One region of the Mesorhizobium sp. AR10 genome, then DNA from elsewhere that is predicted to be linked to it. Evidence: predicted binding sites of a transcription regulator. Region 1 holds the regulator's gene; each other region holds the start of a gene.
What was found. The regulator PhoB, encoded in region 1, activates phosphate uptake and scavenging genes when phosphate is short. The targets are predictions, from matches to a motif close to TGTCATNNANCTGTCAT.

Region 1 (7,525 bases):
CTGGCCGCGGTGCCTTCGATCGTCTTCGGTCTGCTCGGCCTTGCGGTCTTCATCAACTTCCTCGGCATGCCGCGCTCCGCCGCCTTCGTCGGCGGCCTTGTGCTGACGCTGATGACGCTGCCGACGATCATCATCGCGACGCGCGCTGCCCTTGCCGCCGTGCCGCCGTCGATCCGCTCGGCAGCGCTTGGTCTCGGCGCCTCCAAGATGCAGATGGTGTTCCACCACATCCTGCCGCTTGCCGCCCCCGGCATCCTTACCGGCACCATCATCGGCCTGGCGCGTGCGCTCGGTGAAACCGCGCCGCTGCTGCTGATCGGCATGGTCGCCTTCGTCGCCGATTATCCGACGACACCTTTCGATCCGGCCACCGCGCTGCCGGTGCAGATCTATATGTGGGCGAACGAGGCCGAACGCGCCTTCGTCGAGCGTATGTCGGGCGCCATCATCATCCTGCTCGTCTTCCTCATGGCCATGAACATCACCGCAATCGTGCTTCGGCGTCGGTTCGAGCGGCGCTGGTAGAAAAAAGGCATTTTGGTATGAACATCATGACCGAACAGTCCCTTGAAAACGCAGTGGGCGACAAAATGAACGCCAAGTCGAACGAAGTGATCAAGATGCGCGGCGACAAGGTCGGCGTGTTCTACGGCGACAAGCAGGCGCTGTTCGACGTCAATCTCGACGTCCGCCTCAACCAGGTGACGGCGCTGATCGGCCCCTCCGGTTGCGGCAAGTCCACCTTCCTGCGTTGCCTCAACCGCATGAACGACACAATCGACTCGGCGCGGGTGACCGGCAAGATCACGCTGGACGAAGAGGATATCTACGACAAGAACATCGACGTCGTCGAACTCAGGGCGCGTGTCGGCATGGTGTTCCAGAAGCCCAATCCGTTCCCGAAGTCGATCTATGAGAACGTCGCCTATGGCCCGCGCATCCACGGACTGGCAAAGCGTAAGGCTGACATGGACCAGATCGTCGAATCGAGTCTGAAGAAGGCGGCGATCTGGAACGAGGTCAAAGACCGCTTGCAGGAGGCAGGCACCGGCCTTTCCGGCGGCCAGCAGCAACGTCTGTGCATCGCGCGCGCCATCGCCGTGTCGCCCGAGGTGATCCTGATGGACGAGCCCTGTTCGGCACTCGATCCGATCGCCACGGCTCGCGTCGAGGAACTAATCGACGAACTGCGCCAGAACTACACGATCGTCATCGTCACCCACTCGATGCAGCAGGCGGCGCGCGTGTCGCAGCGCACGGCGATGTTCCATCTCGGCTATCTGGTCGAGGAGGGCGCCACCGACAAGATGTTCACCAACCCCGACGACAAGCGCACCCAGGACTACATCACCGGCCGGTTCGGCTGAGCGGTTCTGACAGCGAAGTTTCAGACACGAGGACGAAGATCATGGGTGAACATACCGTCGCGTCGTTCGATGAGGATCTGGAGCAGATCAGCCAGCTGATCCGCGACATGGGCGACCTGGCCCGCTCGATGGTCAGCGGCTCGACCAAGGCGCTGCTCAATTCGGACAACGCATTGGCGCAGCGTGTCGTTTCCGACGACGCCATCATGGATGCGCGTCAGCGCGAGCTCGACGACCGCGCCATCACGCTAATCGCCAAGCGCCAGCCGATGGCCAACGACCTGCGTGCGGTCGTCGGCTCGATCCGCATGGCTGGCGATCTCGAACGTATCGGCGACCTTGCCAAGAACATCGCCAAGCGCGTCGGCACCGTCGGCCTCAGCGTCACGCCGCGCGACCTCTCGCACTCCATCGATGTGATGGCGCAGCTGGTGCTGGTCCAGGTGCAAGGGGTCATCGAGGAATATGCAGCCGCGGACGCAGCAGCGCTCGCCACGCTCAGGAACAACGACGAGCGCATCGACGTCAAATACACCTCGGTGTTTCGCGAGCTTTTGACCTACATGATGGAAGACCCGCGCAACATCACCGCATGCACGCATCTGTTGTTCTGCGCCAAGAATCTCGAGCGCATCGGCGACCATGTCACCAACATCGCCGAAAACGCCTACTATGTGCTGACCGGTTCACAATTGCCTGCCAATCGTCCCAAGCAGGACGAAACGGCGATGTCCGCGCCGGCGGCATGACAGGGGTGACCAGTCGATGATCGCGCCACGCATCATGGTGGTGGAGGACGAGGAGCCGCTAGGCGTGCTGCTCCGCTACAATCTCGAATCCGAGGGCTACCAGGTCGAGGTGGTGACGCGCGGCGACGAGGCTGAAATCCGGCTGCAGGAAAACGTCCCCGATCTTCTGGTGCTGGACTGGATGGTGCCAGCGGTTTCCGGCATCGAGCTTTGTCGGCGCCTCAGGATGCGGCCGGAAACCGAACGGCTGCCGATCATCATGCTGACCGCGCGCGGCGAGGAGAGCGACCGGGTGCGCGGCCTCTCGACGGGGGCCGACGACTATCTGGTCAAACCGTTCTCGACGCCGGAATTCATGGCCAGGGTGAAGGCGTTGCTGCGTCGCGCCAAGCCGGAAGTGCTGTCCAGTGTGCTGAAGGTCGGCGATATCGTGCTCGATCGCGAATCGCACCGGGTCTATCGCAAGAAGAGCGAAATCCGGCTCGGGCCGACCGAATTCCGGCTGCTCGAATTCATGATGCGGCATCCCGGCCGGGTGTTCTCGCGCAGCCAACTGCTCGACAATGTCTGGGGTGAGACGATCTACATCGACGAACGCACGGTGGATGTGCATGTCGGCAGGCTGCGCAAGGCGGTCAACAATGGCCGCATGCCCGACGTCATCCGGACGATCCGTGGTGCGGGATACGCGATCAGGGAAGACTAGTCGCCCGGTTTGAATTCAGGCCACGTTCTTTCCGGTGACCGTTCGGGCCTGCGCGCCTGGTGCGAAAATCTCCTGGTCGACGAAGCTCAGCGCCCGCATGGCGCAGCCTTCGCGGATCAGCGGCAGTTCATTCGGCTCGGTGTCGAAGGAGATCGATTTCGAATGCTGGCCGCCGGCCGTCTGGGCGATGGCCTCGCGCAGTGCCGGCTCGATCAGGTCGAAAGCGGCGGCGCTGACGCCGACCATGGCGACCGGCGCCGGATCGATCAGCGCAAACAGGCTGCCGAGACCGAAGCCCAGCGCTTCACCAGCCTTGCGGTAGGCCTCGCGCTCCGGCCCGTCTTTCTCACGTGCCGCAGCTGCCAGAGTTCGCATGTCGGCGTCGCTGACGTCGGCGACCGGCTCGGCGTCCTCGCCCAATTGCCTGGCGTTGCGCCAGATGGCGTAGTTGCCGGCATAGGCCTCGACGCAGCCGCGCCGCCCACAACGGCAAAGCGCGCCGCCCGGGCGATGGATCATATGGCCGAACTCGCCGCCCGAGGAATGGGTGCCGGTGAACAACTCTCCCTTCAGCACCAGCCCCATGCCGATGCCGTGCGAGAGCAGGATGGCGATGAAGTCGTCACGGTAGCGGTCGGGATCGCGCCACTGCAGCGCCACCGCCATCATGTTGCAGTCGTTTTCCATCGTGGCCGGAATGCCGAATTCGGCCTCCAGTATGTCGGCGAAAGCAATGTCGGTCAGCGGCGTGATCGGTGACCACAGCATGGCGCGCGCGTGGGAATCGGTGATGCCCTGAATGCCCATCGCAATGCGGGCGATGCTGTGGACGTCGAGATCGGCGTCTTCGAGCCGGCGGCGGACGATGGCGACGCATTCCCCGATCAGTTCGTCGCGCGGCATGCTCAGCGTGTCCAGCCGGCGCTGTTCCTCGGCGACCAGCTGGCCGGCATAGTCGATGACGGCGACGGAAAGGAAGTTGAGCGACAGCACCACGGTCATGACCGCCGCGGCTTCCGGATTGAGGCCAAGGCCGACTTGCGGGCGGCCGCGTTTCAGCGCGACAGCCTCGCTGGCCTTGCTCTCGGCCAGGATGCCTTCCCCGATTAGGTCCGAGGAAATCGCCGATATGGTCGAATGGCTGAGACCGGTGGTTGCGGCGATCTCCGTGCGCGACGGCTGGCCGGCCCGGCGCACGGCCGAAAGCACCATCGCCCGGTTGCGCCGGCGCAAGTCGTCGTGGCGGATTCCAACCGACATGGTTCTGTCTTCCTCCCGGTCGTCGTCGCGGCCTCTCTTGATCGTATAGGCCGTCGGCGACGCCTAAAGTGCGTTGCGTCTGAATGGACTCACGCGACGCATTTTAGGGTATAGTTCCTGTGCGTGTCGTCATCCCAAAACCACTGCGCACTTTGGGCGACACGCCGTAGCAAATATTGGCAGAAGCAGGGGAGCCTGTCATTATTTATTCCGAGCCTCGAAAAAAAGTCACCAGCACATCAAAATCCATCAGAATCGATGTTGACAGTGCTCTGGTGTTAGATCAGTATTTTTTCGGGGCTCGAAAAAATAGAGCCTTGTGCCGGCCTTCGGGCCAGTTTGGTCGCGCCGCACGCGGCGCAGGGAGGATATTATGAAGAGATTCGCAGCCGCCATCCTGGCGGGTGTCGCCATGTCGCTGACGCTCGCGTCGGTCGCCCAGGCGAAGGACAAGGTCATTGGCGTTTCGTGGTCGAACTTCCAGGAAGAGCGTTGGAAGACCGACGAAGCCGCGATGAAAGCGGCGATCGAGGCCGCCGGCGACAAGTATATTTCCGCCGACGCGCAGTCCAATCCCGGCAAGCAGCTGACCGACGTCGAGAGCCTGATTTCGCAAGGCGCCAACGCGCTCATCATCCTTGCGCAGGACGCCTCGGCCATCGGGCCGGCGGTGCAGAAGGCGCTGGATGAAGGCATCCCGGTCGTCGGCTATGACCGGCTGATCGAAAACAAGGATGTGTTCTATCTGACCTTCGACAACAAGGAAGTCGGCCGCATGCAGGCCCGCGAAGTGTTCAAGGTGAAGCCGGAAGGCAATTACGTCTTCATCAAGGGCTCGGGTGCCGATCCGAATGCCGATTTCCTGTTCGCCGGCTCCATGGAAGTGCTGAAGGACGCCATCGACAGCGGCAAGATCAAGAATGTCGGCGAGGCCTATACGGACGGCTGGCTGCCGGCCAACGCCCAGAAGAACATGGAGCAGTTCCTGACCGCCAACGACAACAAGGTCGATGCGGTGGTTGCAGCCAATGACGGCACCGCCGGCGGTGTCGTCGCCGCTCTGACGGCGCAAGGGCTGGCAGGATCGGTTCCGGTGTCGGGCCAGGATGGCGACCATGCCGCACTGAACCGCGTTGCATTGGGCACGCAGACCGTGTCGGTGTGGAAGGATGCACGCGAACTCGGCAAGAACGCCGCCGAGATCGCCTCGCAGCTGGCCGCTGGCACTGCGCTCGACAAGATCCCGAACGCCGTGAAGTTCACGACGCCTGGCGGCAACGAGACCAACTCGCTGTTCCTGACGCCGATCGCGATCACCAAGGACAACCTCAACGTCGTCATCGATGCCGGCTGGATCAAGAAGGACGAGGTCTGTGCGGGCGTCGCCGCGGGCAGCGTCGCGGCCTGTAACTAAAACCGAACCGGATCCCGGTTCGATCTCGGCGCCGCGGCTCCAAAGCCGCGGCGTTTCTCAAGGGGCTTTCCGCTTCAAATGACTGCGGAAAGCAAATAGCATCGTGTTTCCGGCATCCGCGCCAGACGGCAAACCGGTGGGAGGACATCATGACCGACACTGCCAACACGCCGGTCGCCAATACGCCGGCAGACCGGGCGCGTGCATCCGAACTCAGCACCGTCGGACGCTTCCTCAAGGCAACCGAGCTCGACACGCGCATGCTCGGCATGGTGGGCGCGTTGCTCGTCATCTGGGTGGGCATTCACATCCTGTCGGGCGGGCTTTTCCTGACGCCGCGCAATCTCTGGAACCTGTCGGTGCAGACCTCCTCGGTCGCGATCATGGCGACCGGCATGGTGCTGGTCATCGTCATGCGCAACATCGACCTTTCGGTTGGTTCCGTCGAAGGCGTGATCGGTATGATCATGGGCGTGGCACAGGCCGAATTCCTCATTCGCGTCATCGGCTTCCAACTTGGAGATCCCTGGCTCTGGATCATCGCGCTGACCGCCGGCGTGGTGCTCGGTCTCCTGATCGGCGCATTCCAGGGCTTCATCATAGCCTATCTCGAAGTTCCTGCCTTCATCGTAACGCTGGGCGGCCTGCTGGTCTGGCGCGGCGCAGCCTGGCTGGTAACCAACGGGCGCACGGTCGCGCCACTCGACGCCACCTTCCAGCTCATGGGCGGCGGACCACGGGGTTCGATCGGCGCCACTGCCAGCTGGATCGTCGGCGTCGTCGCTTGTGCGGCGGTTGCCTTCGCGCTGCTCAACGGCCGGTCGCAGCGCAAACGGTTCAAGTTCCCGTTGCGTCCCGTGTGGGCCGAGACCTTGCTTGGCGTGGTTGCTTGCGTTGCCATTCTTGGCGCCGTCTGGATCGCCAATTCCTATCCCTGGCCGATCGGCATCGTGCGCCAGTACGCCCTGCAGAACGGCATCACCCTTCCCGAAGGCGGTTTGTTCATCGCCCATGGCATCGCCATACCGGTGCTGATGGCGATCACCGTCGGCATCGTCATGACCTTCATCACCAAGCGCACCCGCTTCGGCCGCTATGTCTTCGCCATTGGCGGTAATCCGGAGGCCGCCGAACTTGCCGGCATCAACACACGCTGGGTGACCATGAAGGTGTTCATGATCATGGGCGTGTTGGCCGCGATCAGCGCGGCGATCTCGTCGGCCCGTCTCAACGCGTCGACCAATGCGCTGGGCACGCTGGACGAACTCCTGGTCATCGCTGCTGCCGTCATCGGCGGCACGTCGCTGGCGGGCGGCGCCGGAACGGTGATGGGCGCCATGCTCGGGGCGCTGCTGATGCAGTCGCTGCAGTCGGGAATGGTGCTGCTCGGCATCGACTCGCCGCTGCAGAGCATAGTCGTCGGCGCGGTGCTCGTCGTTGCCGTCTGGCTCGACACCGTCTACCGCAAGCGGGTCTAGGGAGGAGAACGATCATGGAAAAAACTGCTCCCACAGGCACGCCGCTGATCGACATGCGCAACATCTCGATCGCCTTCGGCGGCATTCGCGCGGTCGACGATGCCTCCGTCGATCTTTTCCCGGGCGAGGTCATGGCGCTGCTCGGCCACAACGGCGCAGGCAAATCGACGCTGATCAAGATCCTGTCGGGCGCCTACAAACGCGACGCGGGGCAGATCTTCGTCAATGGCCAGGAGGCCGCGATCTCCAATCCACGCGATGCCAAGAAATATGGCATCGAGACGATCTACCAGACGCTGGCGCTTGCCGACAATGTCGACGCCGCCGCCAACCTCTTCCTCGGCCGCGAGCTGATGACCGGCTGGGGCACGCTCGATGACGTCGCCATGGAGGCCGAGGCCCGCAAGGTGATGGGCAGGCTCAATCCGCGCTTCCAACGCTTCAAGGAGCCGGTGGTAAAGCTGTCGGGCGGCCAGCGGCAGTCGGTGGCGATTGCGCGCGCCATCCTGTTCAATGCCCGCATCCTGATCATGGACGAGCCGACGGCGGCA
Region 2 (7,525 bases), 1.6 Mb from region 1:
GCCCGCACAGTCTCCGACATGCCCGGACCGTTGTCGGCCACGACGATCTCGACGGCGCCGTTTTCCCCCGTGGTGATGATCGTCAGCCGCCGCGGATGCGGCACCTGCAGCAAGGCCTGCTGTGCATTCACCGCCAGGTTGGTGATGACCTGATGCAGTTGGTCCCGGTCGCCCCAGATGCTGGCGAGTCCTTCCTCCAGTTCGGTCCGGATCTCGATCCCGGCCGAGCGCAAGCTGTAGGCGGCAAGTTCCAGCGAGGCGATGACGACTTCGTTGATGTCGACGGTTCCTCTCGTCGGCGGCTTCTTGCGCGCCATCGCCAGGAACGTGCGCACGATCCGCGAGCATCGCTCGGCCGCCGCGTGGATCTTGTCGGCCCGTCCCACGGTCGCGCTGTCGGTCGAAAATTCCTTCAGCATCGAACTGTAACCGATGACGACGGACAGCGGATTGTTGAGTTCATGCGCTACGCCGGCCAGCAGCGAGCCGAGCGCGGAAAGCTTTTCGGATTGATACAGCGTCTCACGCTGGCGTGCGATCTCCGCATCGGCTTCCCGCTGGCGGGTGATGTCGGTGACGGCTGCGAGCATGGCGGGACGACCGGCCTGCGTGATCAGGCGCGCCGAAACCAGCGTATCGATCCTCGACCCTTGCATGGTGGTCATGCCGGCTTCGAACGCGTCGACAATGCCGTCTCTCAGCAGAAGCCGCATGAGATCGTCGCGCCGGGCACGGCTTTCCCAGGTCGATATCGCTTCTGCTCCGACCTGGCCAACCTCGATGCCAAGTATCTTGCGTGCCGGTTCATTGACGAACAGGATTTCGGGCCCTTCGATTGCCGAGATGGTGATCGGCAGCGGCACGCCTTCGGCGATGGCGCGAAACTGCGCCTCCCTCTCCCCCGAAAGCTTCTCTGCCTCGACGCGTGCCTGTTCGGCGAACACGCGGTCGGAGATGTCGCGGCCGACGGACTGCACCTCGATCAGCCGGCCTTCGTCGTCGAAAATGCCGTGATCGTTCCACGCCAGCCATCGGTTGATGCCATCGGGCATCGCATTGATGAGTTCTATGCTGGCATTCGGGGCCTGCGGGGTGAGACGGCCAAGATGCTCGACAAACCTGCGCCGCTCGTCCGGCGGCAGCACGTCGAGTTCGCACCAGGACGGGTCCAGTAGCTGTTCACGCGTCATCCGGCATGCCCGGCAATAGGCATCGTTGACGAAGGTCAGGTAGCCGTCGGGCGACATGCGGACGACGAATTCGGTCTGCAGTTCAACGACGCTGCGATAGCGCTGCTCGCTGGCTTCCAGCGCCTCGAGGGCAAGCCCCTGCTCGGCGTCGTCGGCGCCCTGAATGGCCGTCGGACGGACAAACTCGCGCATAAGCATCCTGTACATGGCAAACAGGAAGACAAGCAGCCCAACCATTATGATCGCGTAAGGATGAAGCGGTGCTTGCCAGCTGTATGACTGATGCAGACCGAGACCAGCGACAAGCAGCACCAGAGGCAGGCTGCAGGTAGCCATCGTCAATGCGTAACGCCTGGACAATGGCGGGTTCGAGGGGGTCGGCAAGGCGAGATCTCCGCTGACGGATGCGCCGGTCGCGATGGCGCCGTTCCCTTATGGCCAGTGGATGGTACGGCTCCCGACCTGTCAAGCCGGCCGTCCGCGACGGCTAGGCATCGTTGATGGCATTGCCGCGCACCTTGGCGCGGCGAGGTTTCATGACGATGCCGCGACGCCAGTTTTCCTGACCGCCATTGTTTCAGCCGGAGCCGGACATCAGGGCAAGGCAACCCTTGCAGTTGACCCCGGACGAATGCCCTGTACGCTCAGGTGGTCGCTCGCCGCTTGCATCCGGGGAAACGCATGGCCGACATCATTGTCGTGGACGACGAGACCGACGTGGCGTTCATGATCGCCGATTATCTGCAGGCAAAGGGCTACAGCGTCCGCACGGCATCCGGCGGCGCCGAACTGCGTGAGGAGATCACCGCGGCAAAGACCGACCTTGTCGTTCTCGACCTCAACATGCCCGGCGAGAACGGCTTCAGCCTGGCCCGCTGGCTGCGTGAGCATCACGACACGGGCATCGTCATGCTGACCAGCGCCGATTCGGTCTTCGACAAGGTGGCGGGCCTGGAGGTCGGTGCCGACGACTATCTCGTGAAGCCCTTCGCGCCGACCGAGTTGGAGGCACGGATCGACGCTGTGCTGCGCAGGCGCAGGCCGAAGGGATTGAACGGTGCCGAGATCTTGCCGGCCGGGCACTTCGCCTTCGGAGCCTATGTGTTCGATGCAAACGCGCGAAGCCTCAGAGACGCCGATGGCGTGGCCGTGGCGCTGACCCCGATGGAGCTTGATCTGGTGGCGGCCTTCGCCACCCGGGCCGGGCAGGTCATCGGTCGCGACGAACTGCTCGATCTTGCGCCACCCAGGGGCGACGAGCCCTTCGACCGCAGCATCGACAGCCGCATCACCCGGCTGCGCCGCCGGATCGAGAAGGATCCGACCAAACCGGAGCTGATCAAGACGATCCGCGGCGTGGGATACCTGTACCCGCGACGGTGATCTATCCTTGGTTCGGTGTGTGCCCTGTCACGCAAGTATCATGTTCGCGTCCTAGACCGCTTTGCGGAAAGGCATACGCGGCATCGTCGATGCGACGCGGAGCCTCTCAGAATCTCGGGCCGCTCCGGCTGTCACAAAGAGGATGTCCATGAAAACCCTGCACCGAACCGTGTCTTTCGGCGTCGCACTGGCGCTGTTCACCGCCTTGACGCCGGCCTTGGCCGAGAACTCCGCGACCGTCGGCGGCGTCAGCTTCGTCAACAAGGGCCTGGTCGGCGTCGGCCGCATCCCGGCCAACCAGAAGGACAAGTTTGGCGAGACCTTCGGCTCCGGCTCCGGCATGTCGATCGATACATCAGGCTGGACGCATGGCGCGGACGGCTACAAGGGTTCGCTCTGGCTGCTGCCGGATCGTGGCTATAATGTCGTCGGCACCACCGACTACCGGCCGCGCCTCAACACGATTGGCATCGAGTTCGCGCCGGTAGCACCGGGGGCCGCGCCCGCCGCCGGCCAGGAACAGACGGGCGTCAAGGCAACGCTCGCCGACACCATGCTGCTCACCGACGACAAGGGTGCCGATGCCACCGGCCTTGACCCGCTCAACGGCGTGCGCGCCGCTGCCGGCGACATGCCGATATTGCCCGAGGCCAACGGCAAGCTGGCACTCGACAACGAGGCGATCGCGCGGCTGCCCGACGGCTCGATGTTGATCTCCGACGAATACGGCCCCAACATCTACCGTTTCTCCGCCGACGGCCACCTGCTCTCGGCGACCCAGCCACCGGCGGCATTGGTGCCGATGCGCCACGGCACGCCGAACTTCGCCTCGGACAATCCTGGTCCCGGTGCCGCCGAACCCGATCCGAAGGACCCCGAGACCGGCCGCCAGAACAACCAGGGCCTCGAAGGCATGGCGCTGACCCCGGATGGCAAGTTCCTCATCGCGGTGCTGCAGTCGGCGCCCCGGCAGGATGGCGGCGATTCCGGCGCGACGCGCCAGAACACCCGCGCCTTGGTCTATGACGCCTCAGACCCAGCCCATCTCAAGCTTGCGCACGAATATGTCGTGCCGCTCCCGGTGTTCAAGGACGACAAGGGCAAGACCAAGGTTGCCGCGCAGAGCGAGATCGTGGCGCTGTCCGACAAGACCTTCCTGATGCTGGCGCGCGACAGCGGCAACGGCCAGGGGCTGAAAGGCGACACGTCGCTTCTGCGCCAGATCTTTGTCGTCGATGTTTCGGCCGCCACCGACATCGTCGGCGGCGCCTTCGATGCCGCCGAAAAGCCGCTGGCGCCCAAGGGCGTGCTCGACCCGTCGGTGACGCCGGCCAAGCTGACGCCGTTCATCGACATCAACGACAACAAGGAGCTCGGCCGTTTCGGCCTGCATGACGGCGCGCCGAACGACAAGAACAATCTGTCTGAGAAGTGGGAGGCGATGTCGGTGGTCAGCGTGCTCGATCCGAAGCTGCCCGACGACTATTTCCTGTTCGTCGCCAACGACAACGACTTCCTCACCCAGGACGGCTTCCAGGTCGGCGCGCCCTACAAGGCCGAGGACGGCGCCGATGTCGACACCATGTTCCTGGTCTACCAGGTGACGCTCCCCAGCCTCGCTACGAACTAGCTACACCCCTCAAGGCGGACGCGTCGAACGCGTCCGCCTTCAAACCGGTTGTCGACGATCACCAATGCCGTGAAGGCACTTACTTCAACATCTCCGCGTCCTTTGGCACGCCCGCATCGATCGGCTCGGCCGTCCTGTTCGACACGGCGGTGATCTTCCCTGCGGCCGACAGGTTCGGGCGCACGAAGACCTGCGCGACGCCGTTGACGCGGCTGTAGAGGTCGATGATGTCCTGGTTCATGAAGCGCACACAGCCGGAGGAAGCGTTCTTGCCAATGGAATCCCACTCCGGCGTGCCGTGCAGCCGGTACATCGTGTCCTTGCCGTCGCGGAACAGATACAGCGCGCGGGCGCCCAGCGGGCTTTGCGGGCCGGGCGGCATGCCGTCCTTGTACTTCGCCAGTTCCGGCCGGCGCTGGATCATTTCCGGCGGCGGCGTCCAGACCGGCCACTTCTTCCGCGCCTGAACCACGGCGCTGCCCGTCCATTCGAAACCGGCCTTGCCGAGGCTGACGCCGTAGCGGATAGCCGTGCCGCCATCGCGCACCAGATAGAGGAAGTGCTCGGAGGTATCGACGACGATCGTGCCGGGTTTTTCTCCGGTTGGGTCGGGCACGATCTGGCGCACGAACTTTGGATCGAGCTTGGCCACCGGGATCGCCGGCAGTTGATAGCCCTCGTCGACGCGCGCCGCATACATGCTTGCGGCAGCGCCGAAAGCCGAGTCGCTTGGCGGGGGCGGCGCTGCCGCTGGCGGCGTGACGACGTCCGTCGTGGTGCACGCCGATAGAGCCACGGAAGCCGCGCCCAAAGCGGATGCACCGAGAAACGCGCGCCGGTTCAGGCGCTCAGAAAACAGCGGACTATCGGACATGATCCCCCCGGCTTATCCATCAGATGTAGTAGTGATGTAGTAAGGAATGCGGCCCCACCCATCCAAGACCAATATCCCATTCCGGATGCTTTGAGAACATGATTGGCCTCTGGCACGCCGGGCAGAATTTTCCGACGTCGCATCGACCTGTCCCGCCAAATCGGCAATCATCGCGGACCGGACTAGAGATACTTCACCGAGTTGCCTGCCATGGACGAGAAGATGCCTGCGCGCCGGCGAACCGGCGACCTGACCAGCGGCCCGATCCCGCGCACGCTGCTGCTGTTTGCCCTGCCCGTGCTCGGCTCCAACGTGCTGCAGTCGCTCAACGGCTCGATCAACGCCGTCTGGGTCGGCCGCTTCCTCGGCGAGGCGGCGCTGACCGCCACCTCCAACGCCAATCTGGTGCTGTTCCTGATCCTCGGCACGGTGTTCGGCATCGGCATGGCCGCGACCATCCTGGTTGCGCAGTCGGTCGGCGCGCGTGACCTGCCCGAAGCCCGGCGCATCGTCGGCACCAGCGCCACCTTCTTCTTCGTCGTCTCGGTGCTGTTCGCGGTCTGCGGCTGGATCTGGGTCGATCTGATCCTCAGCACCCTCGGCACGCCGGCCGACGCGCTGCCGCTGGCCCGCTCCTATCTGCGCATCATCTTCGTCGCCGTGCCGATGATGAACCTGCTGTCCTTCGTCATGACGGTGCTGCGTGGCGCCGGCGATTCGCGCACGCCGTTTGTCTTCATGGCGCTGGCCGTCGTGCTCGACATCGTCTTGAATCCGCTGCTCATCCGCGGCATCGGCCCGTTTCCCGAACTCGGCATCGCCGGATCGGCCATGTCGACGCTGATCGGCCAGACGGTGAGCGTGATCGCCATCCTCGTCGTGCTCTATGCGCGCAAGCACCCGCTGCGGCTGGCCGGCGCCAATCTGGCCTTGCTGCGGCCGGATCCGGCGCTGCTGCGCATCGTCGTCTTCAAGGGCGTGCCGATGGGTCTGCAGATGATCGTGATCTCGGCGGCAGCATTGACGGTGATGGGCATGGTCAATTCCAACGGCTCGCAGGTTGCCGCCGCCTACGGCATCGCAGCGCAGCTCTGGACCTACATCCAGATGCCGGCTCTGGCCATCGGCGCCGCTGTGTCCTCGATGGCGGCGCAAAATGTCGGCGCCGGACGCTGGGACCGGATCGGCCGCATCGCCGCCTCCGGCGTGGTCTTCAACCTGCTGCTGACCGGCTCCCTGGTCGCACTGCTCTCCGTTTTCGACCGCCCGGTGCTTAGCCTGTTCTTGAGCAGCGACAGCGCAGCGATCGACATCGCCACCCATATCAACAGTGTCGCGTCGTGGTCGTTCATCCTGTTCGGCGTCACCATCGTGCTCTTCGCCACGGTGCGCGCCACTGGTGCGGTGATGCCGCCGCTGATCATCCTGGTGATCTCGGTGCTTCTGGTGCGCACCAGCTTCGCCTATTTCCTCCGCAGCGTGATCGGCGAAGAAGCGCTGTGGTGGAGCTTTCCAGCCGGCTCTATCACCTCGCTGGTGCTGGCTGCTGGCTATTATCGCTTTGGCCGCTGGCGCACCATGCACATGATCGAGGATCGCCCGGTTGCCGGCGAACCGCCGGACACCGGCCTTGGCGTGCCGCGCCAGCGCGCGAACATGGCGCCCGAGACACCGAACGGCTGAAAGACTGGAGGAACCATGAACAAAGGCAGGATCGAGGCATTCACCGACGGCGTCGTGGCCGCCTTGGCCTGGCTCGTGCCGGATACCAGGTTCGAGAGGTTGATCGAAAAGTAGGCGTCTCTACTTTCGCATCGCTTTCAGCTTTTCCGCTACGGACGCGGCAAGATCGGCATAGCGCTCCTCGAGCCGCTCGGCCGCCTTGATGATCGAAAAAACATGGCCGAATTTTTCCAGCGCCATGCGCAGTTTCTCGACGAACTCCGCCTGCTTTTCCAGCGCCGAGAACAGCGTCTTCACCTGCGCTTCGCTGATGTCGGGATTGGCAAGCATTTGCGGAACCTCGCGCCCCATCTGGTCGCCGGTGGCGGTCTGTTCTTTCAGGATCTCGATCCAGTCGGTCAATCGGCAACTCTCCCTTTGTGCCGGCAGCATGCGCAGCGCTTGCCGGTGCGGTCAAACCCGAAGACGCCGCGAGAGGCTTGCCTGAGCTGCATCCCACGCTAAGTTCGGCGCAACCCAAAACAAGGAAGAAATCATGACCACCGACACCGATATCCAGACCGCCTTGCCTGCCCTTGCCTCCGGCAACGTCGCCGTCATCACCGGCGGCGCCAGCGGCATCGGTCTCGCCGCAGCCAAGCGGTTCGCGGCAATGGGCATGAAAACCGTAATTGCCGACATCGGCGGCGCGCGCCTCGACCAGGCCCGCCAGGCGCTCGCCGCGATCGGCGGCGACGATGCCGTTCGTGCCATCGCCGCAAACGT
Region 3 (7,525 bases), 1.4 Mb from region 1:
TGTCGAGCCGCCCGGTCGAGCTCTTCGGATTGGCCGAAGCGGAAACCTCGGCAGGCAGCGCCAGGCTTTCGAGCAGCGGCACGATATAGACGCAGCCTGTTTCCAGCACCGCGCCGTCGGCAAGATCAATTTCGTGCAGCTTCAGCCTGTCGAGCTTTTCGGCGACGCGGTGGCTGGGGCCTGGAAGGAAGGAGGCGCGCACGCGCCAGGCCTTGTCGCCAAGCCTGAGATCAAGGCTGGCCGGCTGGATCTGGTCGGCATCGAGGGCGCGCGGCGACTTCAGCGCGCCCGATTGGAAAAGCGCGGAAATATCCTGATCGGGAAGAATGCCTGTCTGCCGCAAAGCTGGCTCCGCTCGAAGGCCACTGGTACAAACCTCTTAATCAAGCCGGGAATTGACGCAAGCGCGGTGCGGGTCTAAAGGGTCGTTATCCCGTGGTGATTTGGCCGGTCGGCTTGCAGCCACGTTAAACAAGTCGCTAAAGGACCGTCGGGCCGCAAGGCCGTATGGACCGGTTGCGACTTTCGCGGCCGGTTTTTTTGTGTCTGGAACAAAAGCGATGAGCACCAAGAAGCGTAACTGGAAGCCTCAGACCGCACTCGTGCATGCCGGGACCTTGCGTTCCCAATTCGGCGAAACGTCCGAGGCGATGTACCTCACCCAGGGCTATGTCTACGAGACCGCGCAAGCCGCCGAAGCGCGCTTCAAGGGCGAAGAGCCGGGTTTCATCTATTCGCGCTACGCCAATCCCACGGTCGACATGTTCGAAAAGCGCATGTGCGCGCTGGAAGGTGCCGAGGACGCTCGCGCCACCGCTTCCGGCATGGCGGCGGTGACCGCGGCCCTCCTGTGCAGCGCCAGGGCCGGCGACCATATCGTGGCGGCCCGCGCCCTGTTCGGCTCCTGCCGCTGGGTAATCGAGACGCTGGCGCCGAAATACGGCATCGAGGCAACGCTGGTCGACGGCACCGACATCGCCAATTGGGAAAAGGCGGTCAAGCCGAACACCAAACTGTTCTTCCTGGAAAGCCCGACCAATCCGACGCTGGAAGTGGTCGACATCGCCGCTGTCGCCGCGCTTGCCAATTCGATCGGTGCGCGGCTGATCGTAGACAACGTCTTTGCCACCCCCTTGCAGCAAAAGCCTTTGCAGCTTGGCGCTCACATCGTCGTCTATTCGGCGACCAAGCATATTGACGGCCAGGGGCGATGCCTGGGCGGCGTCATCCTGTCGGACAAGAAATGGATCGACGAGAACCTGCACGACTACTTCCGCCACACCGGCCCCAGCCTCTCGCCGTTCAACGCCTGGACGCTGCTGAAGGGGCTGGAGACGCTGACGCTGCGCGTGCGCCAGCAGACGGAAAGTGCGGGCAAAATCGCAGACTTCCTGGCAGAGCGGCCGGAAATCGCGCGCGTCATCTATCCGGGCCGTGCCGACCACCCGCAGGCGGCTGTGGTCAAGAAGCAGATGTCGGGTGGTTCGACGCTGATCTGCCTTGACGTCAAGGGCGGCAAGCAGGCGGCCTTCGCCTTCCAGAACGCGCTCGACATCGTGCTGATCTCCAACAATCTCGGCGACGCCAAGAGCCTGATCACCCATCCGGCGACGACGACGCACAAGAACCTCAGCGACGAAGCCCGTGCCGAACTCGGCATCGGCCCGGGCACGCTGAGGTTGTCCGTCGGCCTCGAGGACGCGGACGATCTGCTCGCGGACATCGAACAGGCGCTCAAGTCAGCCAAATAGGGCGCTGTCAGGCAGGACACTCTCACCTGCCAGGAGGCGGGCGCTACCACTCAGGCGCCCGACGGCGTCTCTTCCAGTTCGGCCGCCATGGCCTTGGTGCGGATGGTCATTGCGTTGCCGCGCCAGTCGACGGCGAAGCCGAGCCAGCCGCGCGCCCAGATGGCGGGAAGCATTACGTCACGCGCGATCATCGCCGGGACCATGCGCAGCGACAGGTACCAGCCCTTGGCCGAGGCCAGGGCGCATTCCGGCAGGTAGGCGACTGCCAGCACGGCAATCGCGGTTGCCGGCAGGCTGAAGCCGGCACCAGCCGCCGCCATCAGCGCCAGCGCCAGTGGCACCGCCGCCCCGGTGAATATCTCGGGCGCGAAGAACAGCGGAAATGTGACGCGGCGCAGGCGAGCCCAGCGAGCCTGGCGCGACCAGATTTCGCCAGGCGTGCGCTGGCCGAGCGGCTGCTCGAAGGGCGAGGCGACAAGATTGACGCGCAATCCGAGCCCGTTGACCAGCTTGGTCGCGGCGGCGTCCTCGGCGATCTCGGCAGCAAGCGCGCGGATGCCGCCATTGGCGTCGAGCATCGGCTTGTTCCACAACATGCTCTTGCCCTGGGCGAAGCCGAGGCCAAGTGCCTCACCGGCATATTGCCAGCGGGCCTGCAGCGTGTTGAGGAAGGCGCATTCGACCTCCGCCCAGAACCCGTCCGGCCGCGAGCCGATCGGCGTCGAGCAGACCAGGCCGGTGTCGGTCCGCCACGCCGCCAGCAAATGTTGGACATAGTCCTTCGGCATCAGCACGTTGGAATCGGCAAGGATGACCCAGTCGTGCCGCGCCGCTTCCCAGCCCTTGACGCAATTGTTGAGTTTCGGATTGCCGCTGATGCGGTCGTCGCCAATCAGCAGCCGGGCCGGTGTCTTCGGAAACAGGGCGATCGCCCTGTTTATCAGCTTGACCACCGGATCGTCGGCATGAGCGACGCAGAAGACGAGTTCGTAGCGCGGCCAGTCGAGCGCAAAGGCGCGCGCCAGCGTCTCCTGCGTAAACGGCTCGACACCACGCGACGGCACCACGATCGACACCGGCGGCTGATTGCCGACGGGCGGCGGGATGATGCGCGGCCGCTTAAGCCGCGATGAGGCGAGCAGGATGCTGGCGAGGTTTGAAAGAAGCAGGGCTGACGAAAGCAGGGCGGCTATGAAGGTCAGTTCCATCGGGATCTGGTCACTCCGGGAAAACCTGGCCACGAACAGCCGTTTTCAACAGTTCGACAGAGCGCTGAGTCGCCCGGCACAAGCCTGCGCACACCATCATTGTCGTGTGTCACTTAAATGACATTGTTTGTCGGCACCTGCCCTTGAGGTCGTTGACCAAGCCGGGGAGAGCGCCGACAGTTCCGTTCGTATGGTCTTGGAGTAGCCAATGTACCGCGCCGTTACGCACAACATCGAAGTGCAGGTCAGGCCGTTCTATCTGGAGGATCGCTCGGATCCGGCGGAGAACCGTTATGTCTGGGGCTATCAGGTGACCATCGACAACCAGTCGGACGATTTCGTGCAGCTTCTATCGCGCTATTGGCACATCACCGACGGCACCGGCCGGGTCGAGGAAGTGCGCGGCGCCGGCGTGGTCGGCGACCAGCCCGAACTCAACCCCGGCGACAGTTATCAGTATACGTCCGGCTGCCCGCTCTCGACACCGTCCGGCATCATGGTCGGCCACTACACGATGCGCAACAAGCGGGGCGAGACGTTCGACATCGCCATCCCCGCCTTCTCGCTCGACCTGCCGGGCACGCGGCGAACGGTGAATTAGCGACTTTCTCCCCGTCTTTATACGGGTAGAAATGCCCGGCAGGGCAATGAGGCGCGGCGCCGGACCGATGAGATTATCTTCCACGCACAAGGGCGTCTAGTGAATGGCGCGGCCATTTGCCGACGGTCACGCTGCCCCTCATCCGCCCTTCGGGCACCTTCTCCCCGAAAACGGGGAGAAGGAAGAGACTTACTGAGCCGCAAACTCCGAAGGGTCGAAGTCATATTGCTTCGAGCAGAACTCGCAGGCCACGTGAATGCCGCCATCCTCGGTGCTGTCCTTGATCTCGTCGGCGGAAAAGCCTTCGAGTATGCCGCGGATCTTGTCGCGCGAGCACGAACACTGGTCGGCGACCGGGACGCCGCCGAAGACGCGGACACCATGCTCGTGGAACAACCGATAAAGCAGCCGCTCGGCGCCGATGGTCGGGTCGATCAGTTCGGTCGGCTCGATGGTGCCGAGCAGCGCCAGCAACTCCTGCCATGAATTGTCGGCCGGATCGTGGATTTCCTCACGCGGATCGCCGTCGCCGCCGGGCAAGTCCGGCACGCGCATGCGTTCGGGCGATTGCGGCAGAAACTGCGCCAAAAGGCCACCGGCGCGCCATTGCTGGCGGGCGCCGCCGACGCCGGGCGTCAACAGCTTGGCCACTGAAAGCCTGAGATCGGTGGGGATCTGCTCCGACTGACGGAAATAGGTGCGGGCGGCCTCTTCCAGCGTTTCGCCGTCGAGCTGGACGATGCCCTGGTAGCGCTGCGTGTGGGCGCCCTGATCGATAGTCAGCGCCAGCACGCCGTTGCCAAGCAGCGTCTGCGGCGAAGTCTCGCCGGCAGCCACCAACGCCTCCAGCCGGTCCGCATCGAAGCGCGCATAGGCGCGCAGCGCCTGCGGCGTGGAGAAATCCGCGACCAGCATGTCGACCGGCCCGTCGGTACGGGTCTGCAGGATGAACTTGCCCTCGAATTTGAGCGAGGTGCCGAGCAGGACCGTCAGCACACAGGCTTCCGCCAGCAGGCGGGCGACCGGCTCGGGGTAGTCGTGGCGGCTGAGGATGGCGTCGAGCATCGGCCCGAGCTGGACGGTGCGGCCGCGCACGTCGAGCGGGCCGACCTCGAAGGGCACGACATGATCGTCGCCGGCGTAGCCGAATTCGCCGAGTTTGGGTTGTTCAGCCAATTGATGAGTTTCCAACATGACAAAGCTCCGGGGCGCGGCCATGCCGCCCTCCGGGGCGCATGCGTCGAAACGCGCGGTTTTTGCGTGATGGCCCGCAGATAGGCATCACGCGCTCCCGGATCAAGCGCCCAGGCACCACGCCAGAACCGCCTTCTGGGCATGGAGCCGGTTTTCGGCCTCGTCGAACACCACGGAATGCGGTCCGTCGATGACCTCGTCGGTGACCTCTTCGCCACGATGCGCCGGCAGGCAGTGCATGAACAGGGCGTCCGGCTTTGCCTTGGCCATCAGTGTCGCATTGACCTGATAGGGCGAGAAGACATTGTGACCGCGCGCGCGGTGTTCCTGGCCCATCGATACCCAGCAATCGGTGACGATGCAATCGGCTTCATGAACGGCTTCCTCGGGCGAACGGGTGAAGTTCAGCTTGCCGCCATGCGCCTTCGACCAGTCGACATGCTTTTGTGCCGGCTCGCTGCCTTCTGGCACGGCGACATTCAGGTTGAAGCGGAACCGCGCCGAGGCCTCCAGCAGCGAATGCAGCACATTGTTGCCGTCGCCCGTCCAGGCGATGGTCTTGCCGGCCACCGGACCGCGATGCTCCTCGAAGGTCATGATGTCGGCCATCAGCTGGCACGGATGGGTGTCGTCGGTCAGCCCGTTGATGACGGGGATGGTGGCGTTCTCGGTCAGTTCGAGCAGCCGCTCATGCGAGGTGGTGCGGATCATGATCGCGTCGACATAGCGCGACAGCACCTTGGCGGTGTCGGCGATGGTCTCGGAACGGCCGAGCTGCATCTCGGTGCCGGTCAGCATGATGGTCTCGCCGCCGAGCTGGCGCATGCCGACGTCGAAGGACACGCGCGTGCGCGTCGATGGCTTGTCGAAGATCATCGCCAGCACCTTGCCCTCGAGCGGTTTTGTCCGCTCGCCGGCCTTGAGCCTGGCCTTTCGCACCACTGCGTCGTCCAGCATGACGCGCAGATCGCCTTCGGAAACGGCGGATAGATCGGTGAAATGGCGAAGGCTCATCAGGACTTTTCCGGGATTACTTCGCGGCAGCCGCGGCGATGGCTTCAGTCAGGCCCCGGGCGCCGGCGCGGATGCGGTCGAGCGCCTCGTGGATCTCGGCGTCAGTGACGGTGAGCGGCGGCAGCAGGCGAATGACGTTGTCGCCGGCCGGAACCGCCAGCAGGTGCTGGTCGCGCAGCGCCATGTTGACCTTGGTGTTGGGCATCGCGCATTTCAGGCCAAGCATCAGGCCGCTACCCCTGATGCCTTCGATGACATCGGGAAATTCGTCGGCGACACCTGCCAGCCCCTGCTTCATCAGCAGCGCCTTGCGCTGGACATCCTCGAGGAAGCCGTCTTCCAGCACGACGTCGAGCACGGCGTTGCCGACCGCCATCGCCAGCGGATTGCCGCCGAAAGTGGTGCCGTGCACGCCAGCGGTCATGCCGACCGCGGCTTCGTCGGTGGCAAGGCAGGCGCCCATCGGGAAGCCGCCGCCAATGCCCTTGGCAATCGCCATGAGGTCGGGAGTGACGCCCGCCCATTCATGCGCAAACAGCTTGCCGGTGCGGCCGATGCCACATTGGACCTCGTCGAAGATAAGGAGCAGGCCGTGCTGTTCGCACAATTGCCTGAGCCGCTTCAGCGATTGCGTCGGCACTTGCCTGATGCCGCCCTCGCCCTGCACCGGCTCGATCAGGATGGCGGCGGTCTCCGGCGTGATCGCCTTTTCGGCGGCGTCGATGTCGTCGAAACCGACCTGGTCGAAGCCTTCGACCTTGGGTCCAAAGCCTTCCAGGTATTTGTACTGGCCCCCGGCGGCGATGGTCGCCAGGGTGCGGCCATGGAAAGCGCCTTCAAAGGTGATGACGCGAAAACGCTCGGGATGGCCTTTGACGAAGTGGTAGCGCCGCGCCGTCTTGATGGCACATTCCAGCGCCTCGGCGCCGGAATTGGTGAAGAATACCTTGTCGGCGAAAGTGGCTTCCGCCAGCCGCTCGCCGAGCCGGCTCTGCCCGGGAATCTCGTAGAGATTGGAGACATGCCAGAGCTTGGCTGCCTGCTCGGTGAGTGCTGCGACCAGATGCGGGTGGCTGTGGCCGAGCGAATTCACGGCGATGCCGCCGGCAAAATCGAGATATCGCTCGCCCTTGTCAGTGACCAGCCAGGTGCCTTCCCCGTGGTCGAAAGCCAGGGGTGCGCGAGCAAAGGTCTCGAAAAGCGCCGAACCGCTCATTATATGCGTCTCCGGAACCGGAAAATCAAAAAAGCCGCCAAAGCGGCGGCCTTTGCGGCTTATCGTGTTTTTCGGCCATGAAGTCAACGAAAACGTCGTGCAAAGGCGCGCGACAAGCCCTCCGACGAGACGCCGGCTCATAAGCGACCGGGCAAGTTGGGGAAAACCGAAAAAACCGATTCGTGTTGCCCTTGGGACTCTTGTCACCGAGTCAACGCATAGGGTAATTGTAGTCGAGAAATAACTAGATTTCGTGCGGCGGACCTAATCACCCAGTATATGTGGTGTCTGCCCCGGCAAGGGTTTGCCGGGCCGGGAATGGATTCCGATTGCCGCACGCTTAGCAGGAGCGGTCTCATGAACTGGACTGACGAGCGGGTAGAACTTCTCAGGAAATTGTGGTCGGAGGGTCTGAGCGCCAGCCAGATCGCCGCACAACTTGGCGGCGTCAGCCGTAACGCGGTCATCGGCAAAGTGCATCGGCTGAAGCTGTCGGGCCGCGGACGCTCGACCGCGACGCCGGCACGGCAGAAAAAGACCG
Region 4 (7,525 bases), 3.0 Mb from region 1:
CTGCTGGTCGGCGGCATGTTCGGCCTGCCGCATGTCGAAACGCCGCTGTGGGGCGGCCTGCTGGTGACGCTCAGCCTGTCCTTCGTCGGCATTGCCGCGTCGCTGCCGATCGGCATCGTGTTGGCCCTCGGCAGGCGTTCGAAGATGCCGATCGTCAAGACGCTGTGCGTCGTCTTCATCGAGACGGTGCGTGGCATCCCGCTGATCACCGTTCTGTTCATGGCCAGCGTCATGCTGCCGCTGTTCCTGCCGGCCGGCGTGACCTTCGACAAGCTGCTGCGCGCGCTGATCGGCGTGTCGCTGTTTGCCGCCGCCTACATGGCCGAAGTGGTGCGCGGCGGCCTGCAGGCCATTCCCAAGGGCCAGTATGAGGGTGCCGATTCGCTCGGCCTCGGCTACTGGCAGAAGATGAACCTGATCGTGTTGCCGCAGGCGCTGAAGCTGGTCATTCCCGGCATCGTCAACACCTTCATCGGCATGTTCAAGGACACCAGCCTTGTCTACATCATCGGCATGTTCGACCTGCTCGGCGTGGTCAAGCTGAACTTTTCCGATGCCAACTGGGCGACGCCGCAGACGGCCAGGTCCGGCCTGATCTTCGCTGCCTTCGTCTTCTGGCTGTTCTGCTTCGGCATGTCGCGCTATTCAATGTACACGGAACGCCGGCTCGACACCGGCCACAAACGCTAAGAACAAAAAGGGGAACCTGCCATGGCCACAGAAAATGCCGTCAGCGCGGAAGAGATCAAGGTCAACGCCGCCAAGATGCACATCTCCGACACCGATGTCGCCATCGACATCATCGCCATGCACAAATGGTATGGCGAATTCCACGTGCTGAAGGACATCAACCTGAAGGTGATGCGCGGCGAGCGCATCGTCATCTGCGGCCCTTCGGGCTCCGGCAAGTCGACAATGATCCGCTGCATCAACCGGCTGGAAGAACACCAGAAGGGCAAGATCATCGTCGACGGCAAGGAACTGACCAACGATCTGAAGAAGATCGACGAAGTGCGCCGCGAGGTCGGCATGGTGTTCCAGCACTTCAACCTGTTCCCGCATCTGACCATCCTCGAGAACTGCACGCTGGCGCCGATCTGGGTGCGCAAGACGCCGAAGAAGCAGGCCGAGGAAATCGCCATGCACTTCCTCAAGCGCGTCAAGATCCCGGAGCAGGCCAACAAATATCCGGGACAGCTTTCCGGCGGCCAGCAGCAGCGCGTGGCGATCGCCCGCTCGCTGTGCATGAACCCGCGCATCATGCTGTTCGACGAGCCGACCTCGGCGCTCGATCCGGAAATGATCAAGGAAGTGCTGGAGACAATGGTTGGTCTGGCCGAAGAAGGCATGACCATGCTTTGCGTCACCCACGAAATGGGCTTTGCGCGCAAGGTCGCCAACCGCGTGATCTTCATGGATCAGGGCCAGATCGTCGAGCAGAACACGCCGGCCGAGTTCTTCGACCATCCGCGCCACGAGCGGACAAAACTGTTCCTGTCGCAGATCCTGCACTGATCGATCCGACGCAGATCAAGAGAGCACGGCCACACCATGGCCGGGCTCTTTTGCGTTTATGGTCGAAAGTAGGTCGACTCGCATCTCGCCGCCAACTGATCGCAGGATAGGTTCTCATGAGGAAACTCGGGCGCATCCTCGCTACGCTGGTCGTCGCGGTTGCGCTTGCTGCGACGCTCGGCACGCTGGTGCCGCGACCGCTGTGGCGGGCCGCAGCCGCGGCACCCGCCGGCACGCGCCACATACTGGTACTGAAAAATCCAATCCACACCGACATCGCCATTCCGGTCGATGACGACGTGCGCAAGCGCTTCCATTTCCTGGTCAACGCCGGCATTCCCGCCGACAGTCCGGAGGTCCGCTACATCGTCTTCGGCTGGGGCGGCCGTGCCTTCTATCTGGAGACGCCGACCTGGTCCGAGCTGAAGGCGGTGCCGGTGATCAAGGCGCTGACTCTCGACACCTCGGTGATGCATGTCGATGTCGCCGGCGAGATCCCCGAGCCGCGCCCCAACGTGACCGGCTTCGACATCGGCGAGGAGCGTTTTACGGCACTGCTCGATTTCATCGTGGCGAGTTTCCAGCAGGGCCCGAACGGCCCGATCCTTGTCCCGGATGCAGCCTATTCCAGGTTCGACCGCTTCTACGAAGCTAACGGCCATTTCAACGCGCTGGTCGGCTGCAACACCTGGACGGCGTCGGCACTGCGCGTCGCCGGCCTGCGCACCGGCTGGTGGAACCCGCTGCCGGCCTCGCTCGGCCTGTCGATGCGGCTTTACAATTGAGCCTCGGCGGGCTCCCAGCCATAGAGCCAGTCGAGATCGGCGGCGAGTTTTTCGGGCGAGCGCATCGTCAGGAACAGGTTGCGCGCGATCGCCACCGGTCCTGAAGCGTGCCAGGCGAGGCGGTTGACCGCACCGCGGCGGGCGACTTTTGCGACGCGCGGACGCCGCCCCTGCTCCCAGGCAGCAAGCGCGCGGGCAGTATCGGCCGGCGAGGCGGCGATGGCGCCGGCGAGGGTGACGGCATCCTCGATTGCCATCGCCGCGCCCTGCGCCGCAAACGGCGTCATCGCATGCGCCGCGTCGCCGATCAGCGCGATGCCGGCAGGGCTCGTCCAGGGTTGTTTCTGGTCGACCGTGTGGATGGGCCAGGCCGTCCACCGGCCGGCGTCCTCGACCAGCCGGGCCAATGCCGGCGCGGTGCCGCGCATGGCGCCGGCGAGGATCTTGGTGTCGGCATTGCCTGACCAGCCCTCGGCGATGCTTTCGCCCTTGGTGAAGGCGGCCAGGTTGAAGGCGGCGCCCTTGCTGACCGGGTAGGCGACCATATGGAAACCGGGATGCAGGAAGGTGGTCACACAGTTGGCGGCCCCTGCAGCGGCAAAGGCCGTCCCGGCAGTACTGTCTGCAGGGATCGTGGCGCGCCAGGCAAGCTCGCCGCAAAACCGGCTCCTGGTCGAAAGCCTGCCAAGTGCGCGGATCGCCGACCAGACGCCATCGGCGCCGATTAGTATGAAGCCCTCTGCCGTGACGATCTTGCCGGCGATTTCGGCCGTTGCAGTGACACCGTGCGGCCCTGTGGCGACGCTGCCAACGCTGGCGCCGGTGACAAGCTCGATCTGGGGCTGCTCGGCTGTGCGCGCCATCAGCGCGCTTTGCAGGTCGGCGCGGTGGGCGACGAGATAGGGCGCCTGCCAGCGCGTTTCGGCCGCTTGTCCCAGCGGCACCCGTGCCAACTCGCGCAATGTTCCTGCGTCCTTGAGCACAACCGCCTCCGGTCGCACCGCCGCCGGCAACAGCCGGTCGAGCACGCAGAGCTGGCGAAGCAGGCGCGTGGCATTGGGGGAAAGCTGGATGCCTGCGCCGGCGGCTTCGAGGCGCTGCGCTTGTTCGAAAAGCTTGACCGGATGACCGCGTTTGGCGAAGGCCAGTGCGGCTGTCAGCCCGGCAACACCCGCCCCGGCGATGACGACCTGCCGGGACCGCGCGTCGTTCATTGGGCTTGTCGTCTGGGAATCAGGCGGCCTGGTCGAGATAGAGGCAGCCCGGGGGCTGTGTTTCCGTCGCCTTCAGCTTCGGCGAATAGCGGTAAAGCGTCGAGCAGTAGGGGCAGACCTTCTCATTGTCGTCGCCCATGTCGAGAAACACATGCGGATGGTCGAAAGGCGGATTGGCGCCGGTGCACATGAATTCCTTGACGCCGATGTCGATCGCCGGATGGCCCGCATCGTTCTGGAAATGGGGAATGGAACCGCCTGCCATCGTCGTCTCCTTAACGCAAATCTCTTCTGCATCTGGATCATAACCCGTCTCTTTGCAAGATCGATGAAATGAAACTGTCGCAAAAGCCTGTCAGAGGATAAGTTAAGCCGGTTAACCGGCAGACGGTGCGGGAAGAGCAGGAATCATGAACGAACTGAAGCCGGTGCAGAGCGAATTCGTGAATGTCGAGGTGGCCCGCCCGGAAGGCGGCAACCCCGACCGCTTCGTCAACCGCGAGTTTTCCTGGTTGCAGTTCAACCGCCGCGTTCTCGAGGAATCGCTGAATCTCAACCATCCGCTGCTGGAGCGTGTCCGCTTCCTGTCGATATCGGCGGCCAATCTCGACGAATTCTTCATGGTCCGCGTCGCCGGTCTCGCCGGTCAGGTGCGCGAGGGCATCACGCTCAAAAGCCCGGACGGCCGCACGCCCGAGCAGCAGCTCGAACAGCTGCTGCGCGAGGTCGAGCGCCTGCAGGAGGACCAGCAGAAGAGCCTTTCGGCGCTGATGCTGCTGCTCAACAAGGAAGGCATCGAGAGCATCACCCGCGATGACCTGACCAAGGACGAGAAGACCTGGCTCGAGGACCATTTCCAGGAACAGGTATTTCCGGTGCTGACCCCGCTGTCGATCGACCCGGCGCATCCGTTCCCGTTCATTCCCAATCTCGGCTTCTCGATGGCGCTGCAACTGCGCCACCGCAAGAATGGCGAGGAGATGAGCGCGCTGCTGCGCCTGCCGGTGGCGCTGAAGCGCTTCATCCGCCTGCCGGACCGCAAGCACCATGTCCGCTTCATCCCGCTCGAAGAAGCGGTCGGCCTCTATATCGGCAAGCTGTTCCCAGGCTACGAGGTCAAGGGTTCCGGCACGTTCCGCATCATCCGCGACAGTGATATCGAGGTCGAGGAGGAGTCCGAGGATCTCGTGCGCCTGTTCGAGACGGCGCTGAAGCGGCGGCGCCGCGGTTCGGTCATCCGCATCGAATTCGACAGACTGATGCCGTCCGAATTGCGCGACTTCGTCGGCGGCGAACTTGGCGTGTCGTCAAGCCGCATAAGCGTTCTGACCGGTCCGCTGGCGCTCAGCCAGATTTCCGAGATCGTTGCCGTTGCCCGCGACGACCTGAAGTTCAGGCCCTACAACCCGCGCTTTCCCGAGCGCATCCGCGAGCATGGCGGCGATTGTTTCGCTGCCATCCGCGAGAAGGACATTGTCGTCCACCACCCCTACGAATCCTTCGACGTGGTGGTGCAGTTCCTGCGCCAGGCGATGGCCGATCCCGAAGTGGTGGCGATCAAGCAGACGCTCTACCGCACCTCCAATGACAGCCCGATCGTGCGCGCGCTGGTCGACGCCGCCGAGGCCGGCAAGTCGGTGACGGCACTGGTCGAGCTCAAGGCGCGCTTCGACGAGGAAGCCAACATCCGCTGGGCGCGCGACCTCGAACGCGCCGGCGTCCAGGTCGTGTTCGGCTTCCTCGAACTGAAGACCCACGCCAAGATGTCGCTGGTCGTGCGACGCGAGGACGGCAAGCTGCGCAACTACGTGCATCTCGGCACCGGCAACTACCATCCGGTCACCGCGCGCATCTACACCGACCTGTCCTTCTTCACCACCGATCCGACGATCGCCCGCGATGTCGCCCAGCTGTTCAACTTCATCACCGGCTATGCCGAGCCGACCGATGAAATGCGGCTGGCCATTTCGCCCTTCACGCTGAGAAGCCGCATTCTCAAGCACATTGCCGATGAGGTTGCCCACGCGCTCGAAGGCCGGCCGGCGCGCATCTGGATGAAGATGAATGCGCTCGTCGATCCGATCATCATCGACGCGCTCTATGACGCCAGTCGCGCCGGGGTCGAGATCGACCTCGTCGTGCGCGGCATCTGCTGCCTGAGGCCGCAGGTGCCTGGGCTGTCGGAAAACATCCGGGTGAAGTCGATCGTCGGCCGTTTCCTCGAACACAGCCGCATCTACTGTTTCGGCAACGGACATGGCCTGCCGTCGGACGGGGCGATCATCTACATCTCTTCGGCCGATTTGATGCCGCGCAATCTCGATCGCCGCGTCGAGACCATGGTGCCGATCACCAATCCAACTGTGCATGAACAGATCCTTGGCCAGATCATGCTGGGCAACATCATGGACAACCAGCAAAGTTTCGACGTATTGGCTGACGGAACCTCCCGGCGCGTGACGCTGGAGGAGGGTGAGGAACCGTTCAACGCGCAGGAATACTTCATGACCAATCCGAGCCTGTCCGGACGTGGCGATGCGCTGAAGTCGCATGCGCCCAAGCGCATCGCGCAGTTCAAGCGCCGCAAGAAAAACGCCGCAGCGTCCGGCTGATGATTTCAACGTCCCAGGGCCGGCTTCAGGACCGCCGACCGCTGTCCATCATCGATATCGGGTCTAACTCGATCCGTCTTGTCGTCTATGAAGGGCTGGCGCGTTCGCCGACCACGCTGTTCAACGAAAAGATGCTCGCCGGCCTCGGCCGCGGCATCGTTTCGACGGGAAAGCTCGACCCCGAGGCGGTAACGCGCTCGATGGAGGAGTTCCGGCGCTTCCGTGCGCTGTCGGACCAGGTCGGCGCCGAGCACATTTATGTGCTGGCGACCGCCGCCGCTCGCGAGGCGGTCAACGGCCCCGACTTCATCCACCGCGCCGAAGACGTGCTCAAGACCGAGATCCGGGTGCTGAGCGGCCGCCAGGAAGCGCATTATTCGGCGCTCGGCGTCATTTCCGGCTTCCATCCGGCCAACGGCATTGCCGGCGACCTTGGTGGCGGCAGCCTCGAACTGATCGACGTCAACGGTGAGGCGATCGGCGACGGCATCACGCTGCCGCTGGGCGGCCTGCGCTTGCAGGATATGGCCAAGAATTCGCTGGCCCAGGCGGCAAAGATCGCGCGCGAGGAACTGGCGCGGGCGAAGCTCTTGAAAGGCGGGCAGGGCAGGGCGTTCTATGCGGTCGGCGGCACCTGGCGAAATCTCGCCCGGCTGCACATGGAAATGAGCAACTATCCGCTCGGCGTCATGCACCACTACGAAATCTCAGCCGACAGTGCGGCGAACTTCCTCAAGCAGGTGGCGAAAGGCGAGATCGAGAAGGTCAAGGGGATCGAGGGCGTCTCCAAGAACCGCCGCTCGCTGCTGCCCTATGGCGCTATCGTGCTGCAGGAGATCATGGCGGCGATGCAGCCGTCGAAGATCATCGTCTCGGCGCTCGGCGTGCGCGAGGGGTTTCTCTATTCGCTGCTCGATGCGGCCGAGCAGAAGGCCGATCCGCTGATTTCGGCCTCGGAAGAACTAGCCCGACTGCGCTCGCGTTCGGTCACCCACGCGCATGAGCTTGTCGAGTGGACCGGCAAGGCGTTCGCCGCCTTCGGCATCGACGAGACCGAGGACGAGGCTCGCTACCGCCAGGCCGCCTGCCTGCTTGCCGATATCGGCTGGCGCGCCCATCCCGAGTATCGCGGCAAGCAGTCGCTCAACATCATCGCTCACGCCTCCTTCATCGGCGTCGATCATCCCGGCCGCGCCTTCCTGGCGCTTGTTGGTCTGTTTCGCCATGAGGGCGTATTCAACGAAGCCGTTCCGGAAATCCGCGGGCTGGCGACACCGCGCTACCTCGATCGCGCCCGCGTGTTGGCTGCACTGCTGCGTGTCGTCTACCTGCTGACGGCGGCAATGCCAGGCGTCATGCCCAGGCTGAAATGGGAAAGCCGCCCCAATGGCGCGCTTGC

Region 2: LHFGNBLO_RS19445 (esterase-like activity of phytase family protein) is a predicted target of PhoB. The motif match lies at 2,599-2,615, and genes of this name have one in related genera.
Region 3: LHFGNBLO_RS04640 (ceramide glucosyltransferase) is a predicted target of PhoB. The motif match lies at 3,066-3,082, and genes of this name have one in related genera.
Region 4: LHFGNBLO_RS26930 (RNA degradosome polyphosphate kinase) is a predicted target of PhoB. The motif match lies at 3,844-3,860, and genes of this name have one in related genera.

Annotation. Positions count from the first base shown of each region.
Region 1 is NZ_CP080524.1:1,657,307-1,664,831, forward strand. It holds gene pstA (phosphate ABC transporter permease PstA) at 1-525, shown strand, start outside; gene pstB (phosphate ABC transporter ATP-binding protein PstB) at 543-1,367, shown strand; gene phoU (phosphate signaling complex protein PhoU) at 1,409-2,116, shown strand; gene phoB (phosphate regulon transcriptional regulator PhoB) at 2,133-2,822, shown strand; gene LHFGNBLO_RS11570 (ROK family protein) at 2,838-4,082, opposite strand; gene xylF (D-xylose ABC transporter substrate-binding protein) at 4,456-5,496, shown strand; gene LHFGNBLO_RS11580 (sugar ABC transporter permease) at 5,646-6,974, shown strand; gene LHFGNBLO_RS11585 (ATP-binding cassette domain-containing protein) at 6,989-7,525, shown strand, end outside.
Region 2 is NZ_CP080524.1:3,301,535-3,309,059, reverse strand. It holds gene LHFGNBLO_RS19455 (PAS domain-containing sensor histidine kinase) at 1-1,427, opposite strand, end outside; gene LHFGNBLO_RS19450 (response regulator transcription factor) at 1,872-2,573, shown strand; gene LHFGNBLO_RS19445 (esterase-like activity of phytase family protein) at 2,722-4,203, shown strand; gene LHFGNBLO_RS19440 (L,D-transpeptidase) at 4,283-5,077, opposite strand; gene LHFGNBLO_RS19435 (MATE family efflux transporter) at 5,288-6,760, shown strand; gene LHFGNBLO_RS19430 (hypothetical protein) at 6,881-7,162, opposite strand; gene LHFGNBLO_RS19425 (SDR family NAD(P)-dependent oxidoreductase) at 7,296-7,525, shown strand, end outside.
Region 3 is NZ_CP080524.1:242,589-250,113, forward strand. It holds gene LHFGNBLO_RS04630 (2'-deoxycytidine 5'-triphosphate deaminase) at 1-343, opposite strand, end outside; SAM riboswitch at 426-503, shown strand; gene LHFGNBLO_RS04635 (O-succinylhomoserine sulfhydrylase) at 561-1,751, shown strand; gene LHFGNBLO_RS04640 (ceramide glucosyltransferase) at 1,802-2,959, opposite strand; gene apaG (Co2+/Mg2+ efflux protein ApaG) at 3,168-3,560, shown strand; gene LHFGNBLO_RS04650 (Hsp33 family molecular chaperone) at 3,750-4,778, opposite strand; gene argF (ornithine carbamoyltransferase) at 4,857-5,768, opposite strand; gene LHFGNBLO_RS04660 (aspartate aminotransferase family protein) at 5,785-6,984, opposite strand; gene LHFGNBLO_RS04665 (GcrA family cell cycle regulator) at 7,342-7,525, shown strand, end outside.
Region 4 is NZ_CP080524.1:4,814,525-4,822,049, reverse strand. It holds gene LHFGNBLO_RS26955 (amino acid ABC transporter permease) at 1-690, shown strand, start outside; gene LHFGNBLO_RS26950 (amino acid ABC transporter ATP-binding protein) at 766-1,515, shown strand; gene LHFGNBLO_RS26945 (TIGR02117 family protein) at 1,632-2,300, shown strand; gene LHFGNBLO_RS26940 (FAD-dependent monooxygenase) at 2,291-3,514, opposite strand; gene LHFGNBLO_RS26935 (zinc-finger domain-containing protein) at 3,534-3,779, opposite strand; gene LHFGNBLO_RS26930 (RNA degradosome polyphosphate kinase) at 3,925-6,126, shown strand; gene ppx (exopolyphosphatase) at 6,126-7,525, shown strand, end outside.